One region of the Rhizobium sp. NLR8a genome, then DNA from elsewhere that is predicted to be linked to it. Evidence: riboswitches for the same ligand, from Rfam matches in the RefSeq annotation. Region 1 holds a riboswitch; each other region holds the start of a gene.
The links. A riboswitch is a leader RNA that binds a small molecule or an ion and turns the genes downstream of it on or off. The one in region 1 is predicted to bind cobalamin.
Positions count from the first base shown of each region.

Region 2: another riboswitch for cobalamin. It lies ahead of HJC04_RS14035 (CbtB domain-containing protein); the one in region 1 lies ahead of cobU (bifunctional adenosylcobinamide kinase/adenosylcobinamide-phosphate guanylyltransferase).
Region 3: another riboswitch for cobalamin. It lies ahead of bluB (5,6-dimethylbenzimidazole synthase); the one in region 1 lies ahead of cobU (bifunctional adenosylcobinamide kinase/adenosylcobinamide-phosphate guanylyltransferase).
Region 4: another riboswitch for cobalamin. It lies ahead of nrdH (glutaredoxin-like protein NrdH); the one in region 1 lies ahead of cobU (bifunctional adenosylcobinamide kinase/adenosylcobinamide-phosphate guanylyltransferase).

Region 1 is NZ_JABDWI010000003.1:55,988-61,247, forward strand. Features, by position in the region: gene cobN (cobaltochelatase subunit CobN) at 1-545, opposite strand, end outside; gene cobW (cobalamin biosynthesis protein CobW) at 549-1,604, opposite strand; gene cobU (bifunctional adenosylcobinamide kinase/adenosylcobinamide-phosphate guanylyltransferase) at 1,611-2,132, opposite strand; cobalamin riboswitch at 2,464-2,861, opposite strand; gene HJC04_RS05985 (chloride channel protein) at 3,088-4,878, shown strand; gene HJC04_RS05990 (adenylate/guanylate cyclase domain-containing protein) at 4,885-5,260, opposite strand, start outside.
Region 2 is NZ_JABDWI010000006.1:353,591-358,850, reverse strand. Features, by position in the region: gene HJC04_RS14055 (sensor histidine kinase) at 1-225, opposite strand, end outside; gene HJC04_RS14050 (sulfite oxidase-like oxidoreductase) at 335-997, shown strand; gene HJC04_RS14045 (hypothetical protein) at 982-1,551, opposite strand; gene HJC04_RS14040 (CbtA family protein) at 1,605-2,339, opposite strand; gene HJC04_RS14035 (CbtB domain-containing protein) at 2,450-2,659, opposite strand; cobalamin riboswitch at 2,685-2,835, opposite strand; gene HJC04_RS14030 (histidine phosphatase family protein) at 2,892-3,446, shown strand; gene HJC04_RS14025 (bifunctional diguanylate cyclase/phosphodiesterase) at 3,924-5,260, shown strand, end outside.
Region 3 is NZ_JABDWI010000017.1:74,969-80,228, reverse strand. Features, by position in the region: gene HJC04_RS27985 (YciI family protein) at 1-352, opposite strand, end outside; gene HJC04_RS27980 (DUF2865 domain-containing protein) at 612-1,709, shown strand; gene bluB (5,6-dimethylbenzimidazole synthase) at 1,713-2,402, opposite strand; cobalamin riboswitch at 2,444-2,631, opposite strand; gene HJC04_RS27970 (HAMP domain-containing methyl-accepting chemotaxis protein) at 2,954-4,831, shown strand; gene HJC04_RS27965 (hypothetical protein) at 4,890-5,260, shown strand, end outside.
Region 4 is NZ_JABDWI010000026.1:6,879-12,138, forward strand. Features, by position in the region: gene nrdE (class 1b ribonucleoside-diphosphate reductase subunit alpha) at 1-1,313, opposite strand, end outside; gene nrdI (class Ib ribonucleoside-diphosphate reductase assembly flavoprotein NrdI) at 1,292-1,705, opposite strand; gene nrdH (glutaredoxin-like protein NrdH) at 1,719-1,940, opposite strand; cobalamin riboswitch at 2,203-2,429, opposite strand; gene HJC04_RS31235 (heavy metal translocating P-type ATPase) at 2,815-5,025, opposite strand; gene HJC04_RS31240 (helix-turn-helix domain-containing protein) at 5,096-5,260, shown strand, end outside.

The DNA of each region.
Region 1 (5,260 bases):
CCCGGCCACCAGATCCCCGCCTTCATCAAAGGCACTGCCAGCGCCGGCTTCTCCGCGCCCGATAGCATCGCCGAGGCATAAGCAAGGAAGCTCCGCGTATTGGCGTCGCCGCCCTCGATCAGATAGACCCAGAGCGCGTTGAGATCGTCGAGGTCAACATTGGAGAAAGGAACCAGCCCCGCATCTGGCTTGGCATCGCCAGGCAATACTGCAATCAGTGCGCCGTTGCGGGCGGCAACGGCGTGCAGCGCCTCCAGCGCATAATGGAAATAGCTGGCGCCGCCGAGCGCACGCACGACGATCAGCTTGGCGTGCCGGGCCGTTCGCTCGACATAGGTATCGACTGACATCGGATGCTTGAGGCTCATCAGATTCGCGAGCCTCAGCGAACGCGGCATTCCCTCGCACCCGCGATAGGCGGTAGCGACCGCGGCAAGTTCGGTGTCGGCAGCCGAAATGAACAGCATATCGCCCGGCGACTGGCCGAGGTCGATTGCCTCTTCGCCGTCGCTGATCGTTCCCTGCTGGGCCAGAAGCAGATGCATCGATTATCCTTGAACGAGCGCTTCAATCGCCTTGCGCACCGCGCCCTGGTTCATTTCGTGCAAGCCGATGACGACAAGGCGCGTGCGGCGCGCCTCGCCCGCTGCCCAGGCGCGGTCGAAATACTGGTCGATGCGGCTGCCGACGGCCTGCAGCTGCAGGCGCATGGGCTTGCCCGAGACGTCGATGAAGCCCTTGAGGCGCAGCACATCATGCTCGGCGATGATGCCCTTCAGCTTCTCGACAAAGCCCCTCGGATCGGAAACAGCGCCGAGTTCGACAACGAAGCTGTCGAACTCGTCGTGGTCGTGTGGCGCCCCATCCTCGTGCTCCAGCTCGTGATGGGATTTGCGGTTGGCGATATCGTCTTCCGCGCCGATGCCGAGGCCGAGCAACACGCCTGCCGGCACCTCGCCATTCCTGGCCTCGATCATGACCGGCTTGCGGGCGATGCGGGAGGCGACTTCGTTCTTCACGCGGCCCAGGCCATCCCCATCGATCAGGTCGGTCTTGTTGAGGACGATGAGATCGGCGCATGTGAGCTGGTCTTCGAACAGCTCCTCGATCGGGCTCTCATGATCGAGCGAGTCGTCCTCGACGCGCGCCGCCTCGACAGCAGCATGGTCATCGGCGAAACGGCCGGCGGCAACGGCCGCACTGTCGACAACCGTAATGACGCCGTCGACGGTCACCTGGGTGCGGATATCAGGCCAGTTGAAGGCGGAGACCAGCGGCTGCGGCAGGGCGAGGCCGGAGGTTTCGATGACGATATGGTCAGGCCGCTGTTCGCGCTCCAGGAGCTTCGTCATCGTTGGAATGAAATCGTCGGCGACGGTGCAGCAGATGCAGCCATTGGTGAGCTCGATAATGTCGTCCTCGCTGCAATTCTCCGCGCCGCAGCCCTTCAGCACCTCGCCATCGACACCGAGATCGCCGAATTCGTTGATGATAAGCGCAATCTTTTTGCCGCCGGCATTGGTGAGCAGGTTGCGGATCATCGTCGTCTTGCCGGCGCCAAGGAAGCCGGTGATGACGGTTGCGGGGATTTTCTGCTGGATCATGGAACTTCAACCCTTCATTTTCAGCGGCAGACCGGCCGCGATGAAATAGACTTCGTCGGCCTGCGCCGCGATTATTTGGTGCAGCCGTCCGGCATGATCGCGAAAATCGCGCGCCATCCGATTGTCAGGCACGATGCCGAGGCCAACCTCGTTGGAAACGAAGACCAGCCGCGCCTTGGCGCCAGGCAGGAAATCAGCGAGCGCGGCAAATTCCACAGCCATCTCGCGCTCCGCCATCATCAGGTTGGTCACCCAGAGCGTCAGGCAATCGACAAGCACAATGCGCCCCTCGCCGTCGATCGCGGCAAGCACGCCGAGAAGATCGAGCGGCTCCTCATGCGTCGTCCAGGAAGGGCCGCGATCGGCCTTGTGCTGGGCAATACGCGTCTGCATCTCCTCGTCCCAGGCACGGCCGGTGGCGAGGTAGTGGCGCTCGTCGCCGCTTGCCATAACGAGATTTTCGGCAAAACGGGATTTGCCGGAACGGGCGCCGCCGAGGATGAGGGTGTGGGAGGGGGCAGCCGTCATGCCCAGACAGTCCTATGACCGGATGCGGTACCCCGCCCCACCTCATTCCTGTGCTTGTCATAGGAATCCAGCCACGGCGCGTCGGCGCCGTGAATAATTCTATGCTGCCGTGAAGGGATTCTCCTGTGCCCAAGGACTTGGGCCCGCTGGATTCCTGTGACAAGCACAGGAATGAGGGAGGAAAGGAAACTCCTTCCCAGCGGCCCCGTGCCGGACGGCGGCGGCATCTGCAAGTCACCTTCCAAGCGCACCACCAGAGGCGGCGCTGAATTCAATCGTTCAGCCAAAACAACCTCCGTGCTGGCAGCGGGTCTCTTGCCCAGGGTTGGGCTTTTCGCCCGGCACGGAAGGCAGGTCTCCTGGCTCGCGGTTATCGGCGGCGATCGGGGCGAACCGGAAGTCCAGTCGCCCCTGATCGTGCCAGCGGATCTGCCTCGCCTTCCCGGCTGCCTCGGTGAAAAGGTGGACGATTCGTAGAGATAGAGGCGTCCGACCCCGGTTGATCACCATGCATTTCCAGTGGCTTTTCCGGCATGCCGCCCATCCCGCCCGCCTGCACGATTGCAGCCCGCCGGCCGAAAGGGTTCGATGCCGGATGGAAGACCCTGACCGCTCTACAGTCGCGGGGTCGGCTGTGATGAAGGCGCCCGATGTGGGTCCGCCCCGTCACATTCCCTTTTCATCCGGAAGGCGAAATGCCGATCCGGAACCATCCGTTATCCCTGGGATGGTTAGGCAAGCCGGGGGGTGAAGTCAACCGACCTTCGCAACCGCTCCAGCTCCAGACTGCGCAAAAGATCGGCCAACACCACTGACCCTACCGGAAATATCGTCTATTATCAGCGACTTAAGTCATAAATATTTGACCCGACCGTCGGCTTTTCGCCGCAATTGCGTTGCAAGGCGACTGCACCTCCGCCCTTGACCCGGCCTCTCATCGCCTAGTTGTCTAGCCATGCTTATGAAATTGGATCGGCGCCGCCTGCGCACGCTGCGTGTTTTCTTCGATCCGGGCCGGCTGCGCGCCCTGACGCGCCGCAGCGAAGTTGGCTTGTCGCTGGCAGGCGCCATCGTCGGCATCGCCTCGGGTCTTGCCGTGACCGGCATGAGCTATGTCTCCAACGAGTTGCACCAGCTAGTTTTCGGCATCGCCGACAGCGAAAGGTTGAGCGCGTCGGTCATCGAGGACAAGATGCTGCTGCTTACCGCCCCGGTCATCGGCGGTACCCTGCTCGGCCTGCTGCTTCTGGTCCTCGCCAAACGGCGCAAGAAACCGATGGTCGACCCGATCGAGGCGAATGCGCTGCATGGCGGCCGCCTCTCGTTGACCGACAGCATCATCGTTGCCGTGCAGAACCTGATCTCCAACGGCTTCGGCGCCTCCGTCGGTCTGGAGGCCGGCTATACCCAGCTCGCCGCCGGCATTGCCTCCAAATTCGGCCTCAAGCTGCAGCTGCGCCGCTCGGACCTGCGCATACTCGTCGGTTGCGGCGCGGCCGGCGCCATCGCCGCCGCTTTCAACGCGCCGCTGACGGGCGCCTTCTACGCCTTCGAGCTGATCATCGGCACCTACACCATCGTGTCGTTGACCCCGGTCGTCGTCTCCGCCCTCGTTTCAACCCTCATCGCAAGGTTGCTTGCCGAGGGCGATTTCACCATCGATATCGGCAGCTTCGGCTCGGTCGTGCCGGCCGATTATATCCCGGCGCTGCTGCTCGGCGTCTTCTGCGCCGGCGTTGGCATCCTCCTCATGCAGGGCGTGGCCTTCGTCGAGGAGGTGGCGCGCAAAAGCTCGATTGCCCCGCCCTTTCGCCCGGCGCTCGGCGGCATTATCGTCGGGCTTCTGGCGATGATTTCGCCGCAGGTGCTCTCGGCTGGCCACGGCGCGCTGCATCTGAACCTCTCCCGCGACGTGGCAATCCCGGCGCTGATCGGTCTCTTCCTCCTGAAATCCCTTGCCTCGGCGATCTCGATCGGCTCCGGTTTCAGAGGCGGGCTGTTCTTCGCCTCGCTGTTCATGGGCGCCCTGCTCGGCAAGCTCTTTGCTTATTGCGGCCCCTATTTCGCCGATGCGACATTGACGCCGGTCATTTATGCCGTGGTCGGGATGAGTTCCCTGGCGGTCGCCGTCATTGGCGGGCCATTGACGATGACCTTTCTGGCGCTCGAAATCACTGGCGATTTCCCGATCACGGCACTGGTTCTTGCCGCCGTCATCACCTCCTCGCTCGTCGTGCGCTCGACCTTCGGCTACTCCTTCGCCACATGGCGCTTCCACCTGCGCGGCGAAAGCATCCGCAGCGCCCACGACGTTGGCTGGATCCGCAATCTGACGGTGAACAAGCTGATGCGCGCCGACGTGAAGACGGCAAAGGCCGATATCTCGCTGGAAGACTTCAAGAAGGCCTTCCCGATCGGCTCAACCCAACGCGTCATTCTCATAGAGGAGAACGAAAAATATGCTGGCCTCGTGCTCGTGCCCGAGATCTACGCCAATCCGACCGACGCCCAGGACGAGAGCCAGAGGCTTGCCGATTTCGTCCGCTACCGCAATGATTTCCTGCAGCCGCAGATGAATGCAAAGCAGGCGGCGGCGATCTTCGACAGGAGCGAAAGCGAAGCGCTCGCCGTCGTCAACAATCTGATCGAGCGCAAGGTGGTGGGACAGCTCAGCGAAAGCCACACGCTGCGCCGCTACAGCGAAGAACTCGACCGGCGCCGCCGCGAGGTGTCGGGCGAGATTTGAGCGAGCCTAAGAAGCGGCGCGGGCAAGCCTGTAAACGTCGGCTCTCTTCGAAACGCCGCGCAGATCGAAAGCGCCGAGATAGTCGCAGGGCACGGCGCAGGTCGCTGCGAAGCTTTCTGACAGCAGCAGGGGCTGCTCAAGCGTTCCGCACAGCTTTTCAAGCCGCGACGCCTCGTTGACGGCCCTGCCGATCACGGTGAAGTCCAGCCGGCCCTGGGCGCCGACATTTCCGTAAAAAACCTCGCCGAGATGCAAGACGACATCAATACCGATATCGGGGCCACCATCCAGCGTCCGTTCGCGATTGAGCTCCTCGTTTGCCCTCAGCAGGTTCTGCGCCGAAGCCAATGCGGCCTTGCAAGCCCTTTGCGGATCCTCGGCG
Region 2 (5,260 bases), on a different contig from region 1:
CGCCTCGTAGCGGTTGAGGTGGCCGCTGAGCGCCGAGACGGCAAGGCGTAGCGCCGTTCCCGCCTGAGCGGAAGCCTCCTCCATATAGGCGCGCGTCGCAATCGCGCTTCCATAGGTGAAGAAGGCGAAGATGACGAGCGGCACCAGCAGCAGCGCCGCGGTAGCACGATATCTCGAAGACAGATCCGGCTCCTCCCTTTCTGCCTTCACTCCCCAGCAAGGCATGCCCGACGGCTCAGTCTAATGAGGCAAGCGAAGATTTCCAAGAGCTCGCCGAAACTTGACACTCGGCAGGGACGGATGTCCTATTGCTGCACCGCAAGGAGACCCGTTCATGAGCGACGACCAGACGCCCGCCGACAGCAAGCTCACAAACTCCAAGCGCCGCTGGGCATCCGAGGGCAAGTTCCTGACCGGCCGCATCAGCCGTCCCGAGGCCGAGCGCCTGCCGCCCGGCCAGCACCTCGTCAAGAACTGGCCGGTGCTCGATCTCGGCCAGCAACCGGTCATTTCAACCGGGAGCTGGCGGCTTGAAGTACGCGGCCTGGTCGAAACGACACTCACCCTCACCTGGACGGAATTCCAGGCGATCCAGCAGAGCACCAGGATCAGCGACATCCACTGCGTCACCACCTGGTCGCGCTACGATAACAAATGGAACGGCGTTTCGACGCGGGATCTGCTCGATCGCGCCATGCCGAGGCCGGAAGCAGCCTACGTGATGCTGACGAGCTACGACGGCTACACCACCAATCTGCCGCTCGCCGATTTCGCCGCCGAGGATGCGATCCTGGCGACCTCCTGGGAAGGCCTGCCGCTGACACCGGAGCACGGAGGCCCGTTGCGGCTCGTCGTGCCGCATCTCTATTTCTGGAAGAGCGCCAAATGGCTGCGCCGCATCGAGTTAATCGCCGCCGACGAGGCCGGCTTCTGGGAAAAGAACGGCTACCATATGTATGGCGATCCGTGGAGCGAGCAGCGCTATTCCGACGACTGAGCCTTCGGCCGCGAGACGCGACGAAGCGCGAGAACGGCCAGACCGAACAGAGCGGCCAACCCCGTCAGTGACGCCATGCTGGCAGGATGAAGCGGCACCTTGCTCCAGCTCGGCTTGATAATATCGGCGGTGTTGAAAGCCTCACCGCTGAACTGGCAGGTGATGAAGGCAAGTCCGCGGCCCGCCATGTCGGCGTCGATGGCCGAGATGATTTCGCCCGCCGCGGTTGCCTCTCGCGGCATCTCACGCATCGCCATCAGCACGGCTTTCGTCGCCGCGAGATAGGCATGGGCGCATTCGTTGAAAGGGCTTTCCTCGTCCGTCACGCTGCCCGGCATCCGGCCCCAGAGGCAATAGGAATACTGGATTTCCGAGTAGTTCAGGACACGCCGGAACGATTCGTTCGTATCGGCCGCCCGCGACGCCAGCATGCTGATGCTGCTGCGATACTCCGAAATGACCGCCATCTCGCCGTGGGAAATTGCCGGAATATCGAGCCCGGGATGAGAGCCGCCAGAGTTGCTCCCATGAGCGAGAGCATTTCCGATAAACATTGGCAACAGGCTCGCGATGAGACCGAGAAAAGCAAACCTGCCGATATGCCGCATCACCGGAACGCCGGCCGCAGACCGCTCTTGGCGGCAAGACGTCTTTCGGCCAGCGCTCCGAAAACCAGACCGAGCGTTGCCCAAAGGATCGCGTGCATTCCGAGCGTGGTCGTGCGGAACCGCCAGAGCACGATCGCCGAGAAATTCTCGGGCACCTCATTGATCGGCGGCAGCAGATAAAGCACGAAGCCGATGAAGACGAGATAGGCGACGCCGGCGATAATCGCGCCGTTCCAGAGACCGAAGCGCTCGCCAAGGCGGCGCGACAGCGCGATCGCGGCAATCAGCGACGCGAGCGAAACAACGATCATAAGGAAGAACAGTTCGGTCCTGGCGCCGATCGTATCGGGATTGCCGACAGCCGGCGGGTTGGCCGGATATTTGATGGCGGGAACGAGCACGACCGCCACGAAGGCGGCAATGGCGATGACGGCCGAGGTGCCGCGCGCCGATAGGCTGCTGAAGCGGCCGTGCACGAAGGCGAAGGCGAGCGAAAAAAGCCCGCCGACGGCGATGCTGTAGGCCATGACGCCTGTGAAAAGGCCGAGGCCGGCCTGCGTGGCCCGGCTGACGATTTCAGGTTCGGCAGCTTCGCCCGCCGCCTGGGCGCTCGCTTCCTCGAAGGCGATTGCCGCATCGACCAGCGGCTCGCCGAAGGTATGGGCGAAGGCGAAAACGAGGATGCCAGCAATCAGGCCCGCGAGCATGCCGCGAAGCAGAAGCTTTCCAACCATGTCAGTATTCCCCCTTGTCGCGCAAAACTGTGCAGCGGTTTTGCGATAACGACATGCGTAAAACAAAGACCTAAAGCGCGAGAAGCGAATCCGAAAGATCGCGATGCGCTTTAGTGGCAGGGAAATCCGAGGAGATGGCGGCCGTCATGCACGAATTCGTGCACATACATGCCGTTGAACAGCGCCATCGCGCCCTCCTCGGTGCCGACGAAATAAAGAACGATGAGCATCAGCAGACCGCCGAAGATCGCCCAGGGAAGGATTTCCCCTACAGGGATCGGCGCCGGCGCCGCGACAGGCGCGAAAGTGGTGTCAGACATGTATTCCTCCGGAATGACGCGTTCAGTCGAAAGAGTGTTGTGCGGCAGGGTCTGACTTCCAGCGTGAAGAAGTTTCGACACGCTGGTCACAGTGGCGCGACCGCGCCGGATTTCCACCGGCTTCCAAACCCGCAACAGCACGGTTATATCTGCACGCCGAAGAGACTGTCAACGAAACTTCACGAAGCCGGCAAAGGCCGTCCCCATCCCGTCATCGGAGATCAGAACAATCGTGAATATGCGCCTCACCTGGATCTGCCACGGCGCGACGTCGGCGAACCGCAAGGCCCAGTTTCCGCTCGACGAACCGCTGGAAGAAAAGGCCGTGGAAGAAGCAGCCAGGATGGCCGCCCTCCCCCACGCCGATCGTATTGTCACAAGCCCCGCCATGCGCGCCCTCCAGACGGCTGAGGCGCTCCGTCTCGAAGCGCAGATTGATCCGTCGCTTCGAGATTGCGACCATGGCCGCTGGGCTGGCAGGCCGATCGAGGCGATCGAGGCGGAAGAGCCGGAAAACCTCACGGCCTGGATGACCGAGCCGGGGGTGGCCCCTCACGGCGGCGAGAGTGTTTTCGACCTGCGAAAGCGCGTCGCTGGCTGGATGGATGCCCAGTCCGCCCGAAGCGGTCACGTGATCGCCATCAGCCACGCGGCCGTCATCCGGGCTGCAGTCGCCCACGTGCTTCAGGCGCCACCCTCCTCCTTCTGGCTGAGCGACGTCGAGCCACTCGCCATCCTTCGGATGACCAGCAACGGAAGCCGCTGGTCGCTGCGCTTCCAGCATTAGAGATTCCTTATTTTATCCAGCCTTGCACAAGCAAATCGCGTCATTGCTGTTGAACCCGGTTTTGCGGGGACTACTTCCTTGTCCCAAGGAGATGGAAGAATGACATATGATTGGAGTGGAGAGCGTACACGGCGCCTGCGGTTGATGCGCGTCGCCACGTTCACGGTTTTGGCCGGTCTCATCCTCAGCGTTCCGCTGCTGATCGTCACCGCCTGAAGCACTGGAAAAGGCGAGCGATGCGTCAGCACGCTCGCCTTCGTTCTTCTGGGCATCTTTTCGGCCCAATCACCTGTAGCAACATTCTTCCTGAACGGGACCGGCGAAACAGCCGCAGTGCCGGTCCTGGCCGCATCGCAACGCTATCCGTCTGCCGGCGGCTCACTGCAAACCGCCCCCTCCGATAATTCGCCTTCTGGTTTCAACGAACATTTCAGACTTTCGTGATATCTCGGCGCGGGTGGAGTTGGAGAAGGCATAATGCCGGTGTTTTTCCAGAGCAGAGCCGGAAGGCAATGCATGTCGATCGTCGGTTTGGGGATTACCCTCTGGCTCCTAGCTACATTGCTGCGGTTCGACGACAGCCTGGTTTCCTTCATGACCGCTTTCCGTGAATACGGCGCCGACAAGCTCGTTCTGGGACTCGGCATCGCCGGCACCATGAGCTTCATCTACTCGGTGCTGCGTATTGCCGATCTGCGCAAGGAAATGGAACTGCGCGCCGCCGCCCAGGCAAAGGCCGACTGGACGGCAACGCACGACCATCTGACCAAGCTGCCGAACCGCTATGCCTTCGAGCGCAAAATCCTCTCACGGCCGGTCAGAAGCGACGAGGCCGAAATCGAGGAATGGAACCAAAACGTCACCATCTTCTCCGTCGACCTCGACGGCTTCAAAAAGGTCAACGATCTCGTCGGCCACAAGGGCGGCGACGTCTTGTTGGTCGAAGTTGCCAAACGCATCTGCGCGCTCGGCAATGCCGATTGCGTCTACCGCTTCGGCGGTGACGAATTCATCGTCGTCGCCTTTGCCCTGACGACACAACGCGAGGAGCGCTTCGCCAAGCTGCTGATCCAGGCCGTCACCCGCCCGATTCATATCGATGGTTTTGCCGTCGAAGTCGGCGCCAGCGTCGGCTACGATCGTTGGGTCGAGGGCAGCGAGCCGCTGGAAGACGCCGCCCACCGTGCCGATCTCGCCATGTATGAGGCCAAATCACGCGGCCCCAACCATCATCTCGTCTTCGAAAATTCGATGCAGGATAGGGTAACGGAACGCGCCTCCTTGGAAACCAGACTGCGCGCCGCGATCGCCAATAAGGCGATCAAGCCTTTCTATCAACCGCTGATTGATCTGAAGACCGGCCAGCTTTGCGGTTTCGAAGCCCTCGCGCGCTGGATCGGCGAGGATGGCGTCAACATTCCGCCGACTGTTTTCATCGACATTGCCGAGGAAACCGGGATGATCACCGCCTTGTTCGAGGATCTCCTTGCGCAGGCCTGCAGCGATGCGCTCACCTGGCCGGAGCATGTCACGTTGTCCTTCAACGTCTCGCCGGTGCAGATGGAAGACAGGCTGCTGACGTCCCGCATCCTCAAGGTCCTTTCGGCAAGCCGGCTACCGCCGCAACGCCTGGAAGTTGAGATCACCGAAAACGCGCTGATTCAGGATCCCGCTATCGCCGCCGTCATTCTCGAAGAGCTGCACGCGGCCGGCATTCAGATCGCTCTCGATGATTTCGGCACAGGCTATTCGAGCCTCGCCCAGCTCGCCCGCTACCGCTTCGACAAGATCAAGATCGACAAAAGCTTCATCGC
Region 3 (5,260 bases), on a different contig from region 1:
GTTCCGACGCATCCCTGATGCGACGAACCTCAACCGTTCCCCAGGACGCAGCAGGGCAGCGCGCCGCCCATTTGTTGGCTTCGTCCATATCGGCAACGTCTATGATAAAGTACCCACCGAACTGTTCGCGAACATCCGCATAAGGGCCGTCCAGAACACTGACGTCATTCCCTTGAACGCGAACGACACTCGCCTCAGAGGAACCGACCAGGGCATTGCTGGAGACGAATGCTGCCGCTTTCTCCAGCGCTTGCTGATAGGCATACATCTGGCCCATGAAGCGCGCCATGTCCTCGGGCGCTATGGACTTCCCGGCAGCTTCGTCCGCATGCAGCATCAGCATGTAGCGCATTTGCTTTATCCCCAGTGAAAACCAATCCCCAGCAGGAGCGAGCTGGGAGAATAACAATTCGGATGAAGAAGGGAACTGCTGTTAACGGCTGCAGTGTCCGTCGCCGGGGCAACGCTGTTGCCCGCATCTTCTGGATAAAATCCCGAAAATGCGCTAGGAATTGATCCAAGCTTATTAAGAGAAATACCTTAAGAGACAAGGTACGGCGAATGGACGCCACCTTTGACCGATCGACACTTTCTCACTTCCGGACGATGCCGTGAAACGCCGAAACCTGTCTCTTGCTCTTGTGCTTGCGCTGGCATCGCCGGCTGCCGCACAGAGCAGCGCCGTCTGCAACGACCTGCGTGGTCGCCTGGCCGACCTACCACGATCGATCGGCAACAATAACGGGCAGGAAGCGCGCCAATATGCCAGCGCAATCGCCGAGCAGAACCTCGAGCTGCGCAAGGTCCGCAACGATCTGCGCAGCTATGGCTGCACCTCGGGTAGCATGGTGGTGATCGGCGGCGAGAATGCCGATTTTTGCGCCGAGCTTTCTGATGCCGAAGCCCGGATGGTCGACAATATCCGTTATCTCCAGGATCAGCGCGACGAGTTGCGCAGCCAGGCCGGCGATGACGACGCGCGCCGGGAATTGACGGCGGCACTCGAACGCAATGGCTGCAGCAGCGACAATTTCTATGCCCCGACCGAGCGCAGCGCCAGCGATCCTGCCCCAAGCGTCGAGGAACAGGCGATGCGCACCGACACCTTCATCCCGCTTGGCGGCGGTGAAGAGGCCGATCCATTTTACGGCCTGCCGAGGGCCGAAATGTTTTCGCCGGTCAGCACCATTTGCGTTCGCAGCTGCGACGGCGGCTTCTTCCCGATCAGCTCGAACACCACCTCGGTCGATTTCGGCCGCGATGCGCAGACCTGCGCCAAGATGTGCCCCGGCATCGAGACCGAGCTCTTCTATCGCGACGTGACCAGCACCGAAGCCTCGAACATGATCTCGGTCGCAACAGGCGCGCCCTATAGCGCCATGAAGAACGCCTTTGCCTACAAGAACCGCGCTCCCGGCGAGAAAAATACCTGCGCCTGCAATCTGACCGCCTATTACGAGGAGATGCGCGGCAAGCAGACCCTGAGCGAACCGCCGCAGCAGGGCTCGATCACGACGGTCCGCACCAATCCGCCGGCGAAAGATACTGCGGCAGCAGCAGTCCCGCCGCAGCCATCCGTTCCCGAACGTCCCTACGACCCCACGCAGAACAAGGTCCGTCAGGTCGGCCCGCAATTCCTTGCTGGCGACCAGGGCTCGATCGACCTTGCCAATCCGGCGACGCCGGGCCCGCAACCACAACAGCAGTAATTGCTAAGGGTCGTTGCGTCCCCATCCGTCGTGGAAAACCAGTTCCTCGAGCGGCAGCCGCTGCCGCCAGCCTTTGACCGAGAGTTCCGGTTCATCATAAAGCCGATCGACAAAGCCGGCGCATAGCCAGGCGACCACCTCGATATGCTCGGGTATGCCGAGAATTGATTTCAGGTCGCCTTCACGAAAGATGCTGACCCAGCCGATGCCGACCCCTTCGGCGCGGGCCGCAAGCCAGAGGTTCTGGATGGCGCAAACGGTCGAATAGGAATCCATCCGCGGATTGTGCGTCCGTCCCAGCACCACGCTGCCGCCGCGAGTGGGATCGCAGGTCACGCATATGCCGAGCGGCGCCTCCACGATGCCTTCGAGCTTGAGGGATCGATAGGCCTGCCGCCGCTCGCCTTCGAACATCGACGCCGCCTCTTCGTTGGCGTTGGCAAAGGCGTCGCGCACGCGCGCACGGACAGCTGGACTATTCACCAGAATGAAATTCCATGGCTGCATGAAGCCGACCGACGGCGCATGATGGGCGGCTGTCAGGAGCCGCGCCACGATGTCGTCGGGCAACGGATCGGGCAGGAACTGGCTGCGCACGTCACGCCGCGTCATGATCGCGTGATACACGGCTTCGCGCTCGGCCAGCGAAAAACCGGACGCCGCCGAAAGGGCATCCGCATCAAAGGGTCGCATCGTCAAATCCCCAACAACGCAACCGCCCGCCGTCCGCGCGGGTTGGGTCTATCTCGCCAGGCCGGTCTTCTGACTTGGCTTCATCCATCTGCCGCAGCCTTCCCGGCAAAAGCCAGTGGCGCGATGAAGCGGCAGACGTCGGCCTTACAGCGTTGGGCACGTTCCGGCCTTGCACCGGATTCCCGATTCTCCCGCCTGGACGGCGGGCACCTGACGGCGCATCTATTTCAGGAAACCGACGCGGCGGCAAGTGCACGCAGACCGAACCTGAAACCACGGCTGCATATGGCTGATCGAGGGGCGGATCACCGGGCAGACAACCCCCTCCTCGGCGATCTTTTGGTCGCAGGAGGAAACAGCCTCTGTGTGCCCGCCCATCCTCCTCTACTTTATGATTTATTCACACATCAAATCCACACTGCCTTTGCGCGTTTTGGGTCGCAAACTCCGACATGGGCATGAGCGCTCGTGATGTGACCGTCAGCGTCGATGCCGTGCTGATATGCCGGTCGCGAAGATGGTCGACCGAGCCGCAATTCCAGGCTCCACGGATGTTCCAATTCTTGAAAACGATGCCCCTGACAGCCAAGCTGGCGGCGATTATCGTTGCCGTCAATCTCTGCGGCATTTCCGCCTTGGCCACCTATACATGGATGTATGAAACCCGGGCGCTGGTTGATGGCGCCCACGCAAATTGGTCCAAGGATGCGGAGCAGTTTGCATCTCTGGCCGCCGGCGGCGTCAAATGGGGCAAGGCGAACGCCGTTCGCGAGGCTTATTCGCTGTATCGTGACGATCCCTCGCTCGATCTTGTGCAATTTGCCGCATTCAACGCAGAGCTCGCTGCCGTCGACAGCTGGACCCGCGACGGCGTTTCCGGTTTGCCAACGCCGGCCGACCTGGCGACCCGCCTCAGCGCAAAACCCGACAAAACGACGATCGATGACAGCGGAATGTCCGCCGGTTTGGTCACGATTATCGCGCCGCTGCCGCTGGACAAGTCGGGCAAGACAACCGGCTACATCGTCACGAACTGGTCTGTCGAAAAAATCACTTCCGAAGTCCGCCAGAAGGTCCTCGTTTCGCTGCTCACGCAGTCCGCCATCACCGCTCTCGCCGTCATCGCTTTCCTCCTCGCCATGCGCAGCCTCGTTGGCAGGCCGCTCAGGATCCTCAGCAAACGAATTGGCGCGCTGCAGAATGGCGACCTCGCCTCCTCCGTCGCCTACAAGGAGAATGGCGACGAAATCGGCTTCCTCGCCCGTGCGCTGGAGGTCTTCCGTCACGAGGCGATCGCAAAGGTCGAAAGAGAGCAAGTCACTGCCGAGCAGACCGCCTCGTTCGACGCCGAACGGGCCCGCAACGCATTGCTGACGGAAGAAGCCGGCAACAGGCAACGGCTGGTGATGACCACTCTTGCGAACGCATTGGAAAGACTGGCCGCCGGCGACTTCTCGATCCAGCTTGCCGATCTCGGCCCTGAATTCGATAAATTGCGGCAGGACTTCAACAACATGGTCCAGGCCGTCGCAGCCGCGCTGACAGAGATAAAGATCGCTTCCGTCGCGGTTGAGGGCGGATCGAGCGAGCTGGCTTCCTCCGCAGATCAGCTGGCCAAACGGACCGAACAGCAGGCGGCAGCACTGGAACAGACCGCTGCGGCACTAGATGAAGTGACGACGACAGTCAAAACATCGTCGCAGCGGGCTGAAAATGCTGGACAATTGGTCGAGGAAACCAAGCGAGGTGCTCACGTCTCGGCGACGGTGGTGCGCGACGCGATCGGCGCGATGGACCGGATCCAAACCTCCTCCAGTCAGATCGGCCGCATCATCGGCGTCATCGACGAAATCGCATTCCAGACGAATCTGCTGGCGCTGAATGCCGGCGTCGAGGCCGCACGCGCCGGCGAGGCCGGCAAGGGATTTGCGGTTGTCGCACAGGAGGTTCGTGAACTCGCCCAGCGCTCGGCAAATGCGGCAAAGGAAATCAAGAACCTGATCAACGTTTCCGGCCAAGAGGTTGCTGCCGGCGTCGGGCTGGTGAACGAGACTGGCGACGCTCTCCTGAAGATCGAGGAGCAGATCAACCGCATCAGCGACAGCATCGCTACCCTCGTTCAGTCCTATCGCGAGCAGGCGACCGGTCTGCAGGAAATCAACGGCGCGATCAACCAGATGGATCATGCGACGCAGCAGAACGCGGCCATGGTCGAAGAAACGAACGCGGCCTGCCAAGAGCTGCTGTCGCAGGGACGCCGGCTGCAGGATTCGGCCGGCCGGTTCCTCGTCGGCGCATCCTTGGCGAGTCAGCCCAGGCCGGTCCAGCCGAGCGCCAGTCAATCTCGTCCGGAAACCAGAACCGTCGTGCCGCGGCTTGCAGGAAATGCAGCCGTTGCCGCTTCTCCCGGTGCCTGGGAGGAGTTCTGACGCCGCCCCCCCGACGAGACTTTATTTTTCAGCAACTGATCACAGGAAGGGAACAGTTATGAAGAGAGTTGTGACCGCATTGCTTTTCACCTCTGCCGCTATCGTCGCGCCCATGAGCGTATCGATGGCTGAGGATGCCAAGCTTGCCCCTATCGCCGACTACGTGAAGAGCGACGTGAAGCCCTGGCTGAACGATCCCGCCATCATCGAGGCCATCAAGGCGCAGGACACTGCGAACGCCAAGCTGAGCGAAGCCGACATCGACGCTCTCGACAAGAAATGGCGTGGCGAGGTCGACGGTTCCGACCATTCCATGATCGATGGCGTGCTTGGCAATGCGCTGTCGAAATTCCTTCAGGCGAAGAAAGAAGCGTCTGGCGGCAAGATTACCGAGATCTTTGTCATGGACGCAAAAGGGCTGAATGTCGG
Region 4 (5,260 bases), on a different contig from region 1:
TCGGCTGAATCCATCGCCGCTGCAATGTTCAGCGAGCCGAGATTGCAGGAAATGTCCTTGCCGAGATCCTTATAGGAGAGGTCGTCATTATATTCGCTCGCCTCACTCACCTGCAGGATCTCCGAGCAGAGATTGCTCATGGAGATGCGGCCGGCGATCGGGTTCGCCCGGTTCACCGTGTCCTCGAACATGATGTAGGGGTAACCGCTCTCGAACTGGATTTCGGCGATCACCTGGAAGAATTCCCGCGCCTTGATCTTCTTCTTCGAGATACGGGCGTCCGCCACCATCTCCCGGTACTTTTCCGTCACCGAGATCTCGGTGAAGGGTACGCCGTAGACCCGCTCCACGTCATAGGGTGAGAACAGGTACATGTCCTCATTGTTCCTGGCGAGCTCGAAGGTGATATCAGGCACGACGACGCCGAGCGACAGCGTCTTGATGCGGATCTTCTCATCGGCATTTTCGCGCTTGGTGTCGAGGAAACGCATGATGTCGGGATGATGCGCGTTGAGATAGACCGCGCCCGCGCCTTGGCGCGCGCCGAGCTGGTTGGCGTAGGAGAAGCTATCTTCCAAGAGCTTCATCACCGGGATGATGCCGGAGGACTGGTTCTCGATCTGCTTGATCGGCGCGCCGGCCTCGCGGATATTCGTCAGCGACAGCGCCACGCCGCCGCCGCGCTTCGATAGCTGCAGTGCCGAATTGATCGACCGGCCGATCGATTCCATATTGTCCTCGACCCGCAGCAGGAAGCAGGAAACGAGTTCGCCGCGCTGCTTCTTGCCGGCATTCAAGAAAGTCGGCGTCGCCGGCTGGAAACGCCCGGAAATGATCTCGTCGACCATGTCACGGGCAAGCGCCTCATCGCCCCGCGCCAAGGTCAGCGCCACCATGCAGATGCGGTCCTCATAGCGCTCGAGATAGCGCTTTCCGTCGAAGGTCTTCAGCGTATAGCTGGTGTAATATTTGAAAGCGCCGAGGAAGGTCGGGAAGCGGAATTTCCGCGCATAGGCCTGATCGAACAGGCCGCGGACGAAATTGAAGGAATACTGGTCGAGAACCTCCCGCTCGTAATAGCCCTCGGTCACGAGGTAATCGAGCTTTTCCCGGAGATTGTGAAAGAACACGGTGTTCTGGTTCACATGCTGCAGGAAATACTGCTTGGCCGCCATGCGGTCCTTGTCGAGCTGGATCCTGCCCTCATCGTCATAGAGGTTCAGCATCGCGTTCAGTGCGTGATAGTCGAGTGTTTCGGCCGCTTTAAGTGGTTTTGCGCCTGTATCCCGCGTCAGATTTGTTCCCGTGTCCAAAATCGTCCCATCCCGTCTTTGACATTGGCGACATCCTCGGCTGTTCCCAGGAGCTCGAACCGGTAGAGGTACGGCACCTGGCACTTCTTCGAGATGACGTCGCCGGCAAGCCCGTAGGTCTCGCCAAAATTGCTGTTGCCCGCGGCAATCACGCCGCGGATGTTGGAGCGGTTTTCCGCCTCTTTGAGGAAACGGATCACCTGCTTGGGCACGGCGCCCTTGACGATCCCTGGGCCGCCGTCCCCACAATAGGTGGGCGAGATCAGCACATAGGGTTCGCGAATGTGGATGTCTTCAGCGCCGACGGGAATGCGCGTCGCGCGCAATCCCAACTTCTCGACGAAACGATGGGTGTTCCCGGATCGGCTGGAATAATAGACGATCAGCCCCACCGCTTTTCTCCGGTCAGGAGAGCGCGCTGATCATGTCGGGGCGGAAGCCCGCCCAATGCTGCTCGCCGGCAACGACGACCGGAACCTGCATGTAGCCCATGCCAAGCACGCGATCGAGCGCTTCGGCATCCTCGGAAATATCGACGATCTCATAATCGACGCCCAGGCGATCGAGGGCGCGGTAAGTGGCCGTGCATTGGACACAGGCCGGCTTGCTGTAAACGGTAACGCTCATCATCTTCCTCGTGATGTCAGTGAATGCAGGACACAGGACTGGGATCGGGCGCCGTGCGACGTCCGGGGCAACGCTTGATAATGATCTGGCAAAGTTGGCGCTTTAAACGCCCGACATCATCCCTCGCAGGATGTGCACGGGCGGCGGCTTTGATGTTCTCGACATGACTTCAAACCCCCGAAATGCTCATGCGGACGTTCGGGGCAGCGCAACAGACACGGATCATTCCGCTTCATGCACGCGACCTTCCGGACACCCCGCCCGTGGACGTTTCGTTCGAGGCAGGTCTCCTGGCTCACGGGTCGAAGCACCCTGCCCCAGCCTTCCCGGAGCATCATGCTCCAGTGACCTGAAATCGGACAGTTGCTCGCCGCTTACAGTTGCGGGGGCAGCTCCGGCATTGTCGCACCATGATGGCGCAGCGCACCGTATTCCCGTCTTAGCCCGCGATCCTCACGAATCGAAGGAACCTTGAACACTAGATATAGTACGCGAATCGTAATTCACGTCAACGGATGGTTTGTGCATTGCGTTACGGCAGGTTTGAAATCGCTGCATTCCTGTGAAAAACATGGACAACGAAAGCTTAACGAAAACAGGCTTGGAGATGACCGTGGTGGGGCTGGCCTATAGCCAGCTGCCAGGCTGCGGATAGACGACGCAAAACCCGCGACGTCATCCTCGGCCTTGTGCTGCCTTGTGCCGACGATCCACCCAGGTCCATTCTGAAAATAAGAGCTTTCCTGCCAGATAATTGCAGTGGTGAGATGCTCGGCACAAGGCCGAGCATGAGACCTTGTCAGCAAACTGAGCGCCGACCTAACGGATGACCGGCCCCGAATCGCTGGTCTTCAAACCGCCACCGGCAAAACATTCATCCCCGTACACGAAGCAGCCTGAGCGCGTTGATCGTCACCAGCACCGTGGCACCGGTATCGGCGAGGATCGCCGGCCAGAGCCCGGTCATGCCGGCGATCGTCGTCACCAGGAAGACAGCCTTCAGCCCGATCGCAATGGTGATATTCTCAAGGATATTGCGCATCGTCCGCTTGGAAAGCGCGATCATCCGCGCCACGTCGCCGACGCGTCCATGCAGCACGGCGGCATCCGCGGTCTCCAGCGCCACATCGGTGCCGCCGCCCATGGCGATACCGATGTCGGCGGCGGCGAGCGCCGGCGCGTCGTTGATGCCGTCGCCGACCTTGGCGACGACGAAGCCCTGACGCTTCAATTCGCCGACGACCCGCTGCTTGTCTTCGGGCATCATCTCGCCGCGCCAGTCGATATCGAGCATGCCGGCGACGGCTGCCGCCGTCCGCTTGTTGTCGCCGGTCAGCATCATCGCCTTGACACCGGCCAATTTGAGCGCGGAGAGCCCCGCCCCGGCATCCTCGCGCGGCTCGTCGCGCATGGCGATCAGGCCGGCCGCAGTGCCATTGACGAGCAGCACCGATACGCTCTTGCCCTCATCATTGAGCCCTGCAATACGCGCTTCCTGCTCCCCGTTCAGCGCCCCGCACTCGCGGGCGGCGGGCGGCGACAAGAGATCCAATGTCTCGCCGCCGACCTTGCCGGTGACACCCTTGCCCGGCAGCGCTTCCAGTTCGAAGGCCGGCGGCACGGGCACGCCGTCCGCCTTGGCGCGGTGGAGAATCGCCAGTGCCAGCGGATGGCTGGAGCCCTGCTCGAGCACAGCCGCGCGCGACAGGAGCTGCGCCTCGCCCAATCCGAAGGAAACAATGTCCGTCACCCGAGGCTTGCCTTCCGTCAACGTGCCTGTCTTGTCGAAGGCGACCATCGTCACCGTGCCGAGCGTCTCCAGCACCGCGCCGCCCTTCATTAAGAGCCCGCGCCGCGCGCCCGCCGACAGCGAAGCGGCGATCGCCGCCGGCGTCGAAATGACGAGCGCGCAGGGGCAGCCGATCAGCAGGATGGCAAGGCCTTTGTAGATCCATTCACCCCACGCGCCGCCGAGAAACAACGGCGGAACGACCGCGACAAGTGCGGCGACGACGACCACGCCCGGCGTGTAATAGCGAGAGAACCGATCGATGAAGCGCTCCGTCGGCGCCTTCGATTCCTGCGCTTCTTCCACCAGCTTGACGACGCGGGCGATGGTATTGTCGGCAGCGGCCGCCGTGACGCGAACCCTGAGCACCGCATCACCGTTGACCGTACCGGCATAGACGCCGGCATCGACGCCCTTGCGCACCGGCGTGCTCTCGCCCGTCACCGGGGCCTCGTCGATCGCACTCTCGCCTGAGACGATGACGCCGTCCGCCGAAATGCGGTCGCCAGGGCGAACCATGATGACCGCGCCGACGGCAAGGCTTTCCGCCGGCACCTCCCGCATCTGGCCATTGTCTTCGAGCAGCGCGGTTTTCGGCACCAGGGCCGTCAGCGACTGGATGCTTTCGCGCGCCTTGCCCGCCGCCACGCCTTCGAGCAACTCGCCGACGAGGAACAGGAAGACGACGGTCGCCGCTTCCTCGCCCGCATTGATGATGACGGCGCCGACGGCGGCGATCGTCATCAGCATCTCGATCGAAAACGGCGTGCCGGACAAAGCCGCCATGACGGCTCGCCGCGCAATCGGCAGCAGACCGACCAGTATCGCGACGAAGAAGGCGTAGGACGCACTCGCCGGCACCACATGGCCGACGGCATAGGCGGCAACGAGCGCTGCACCCGAAAAAATGGTCAGCCGGCCCTTCCTGCTCCGCCACCAGCGACCGGCCATCGGCGCATGGTCGTCCCCATGCCGGCCGTCAATTTCCTTCTCGTCGTCATGGGCATGGTCGTGATCATGAGCGGTATGATCGTGATGATGGTGCGGGCGGTCTTCACGCGCGAGCTTCGCATTTCCGGTAAAGGGCGAGACGGAATAACCAAGCCCCGTCACCTTCCTCTGGACTGCCTTGAGATCGCTGCTGCCGTCATGCCGGACGGTCATGGTGCCCGTCACCACCGAGACGGAGACATCGACAACACCTGCTACGCGCCTGACCGCGGTATCGATCTTGGTCGCGCAGGCAGCGCAATCCATGCCGCCGACCCTGTATCGTGTCTCGCTCGTCTCAACCATGATGCGCTTCCTTGTCAAACAGAAGCACCCCTCCTACATCCTCTAGCGACTAGAGGTGCAAGAGAAAATCATGAAAAAGATTACGATTGGCGAAGCGGCCCGCCGAAGCGGCGTCAAGGTGCCGACGGTGCGCTATTACGAGAGCATCGGCCTGCTCGCGGCCCCGAGCCGCAGCGAAGGCAACCAGCGATCCTTCGAACCTGCCGATATCAGCCGCCTCACTTTCATTCGTCAT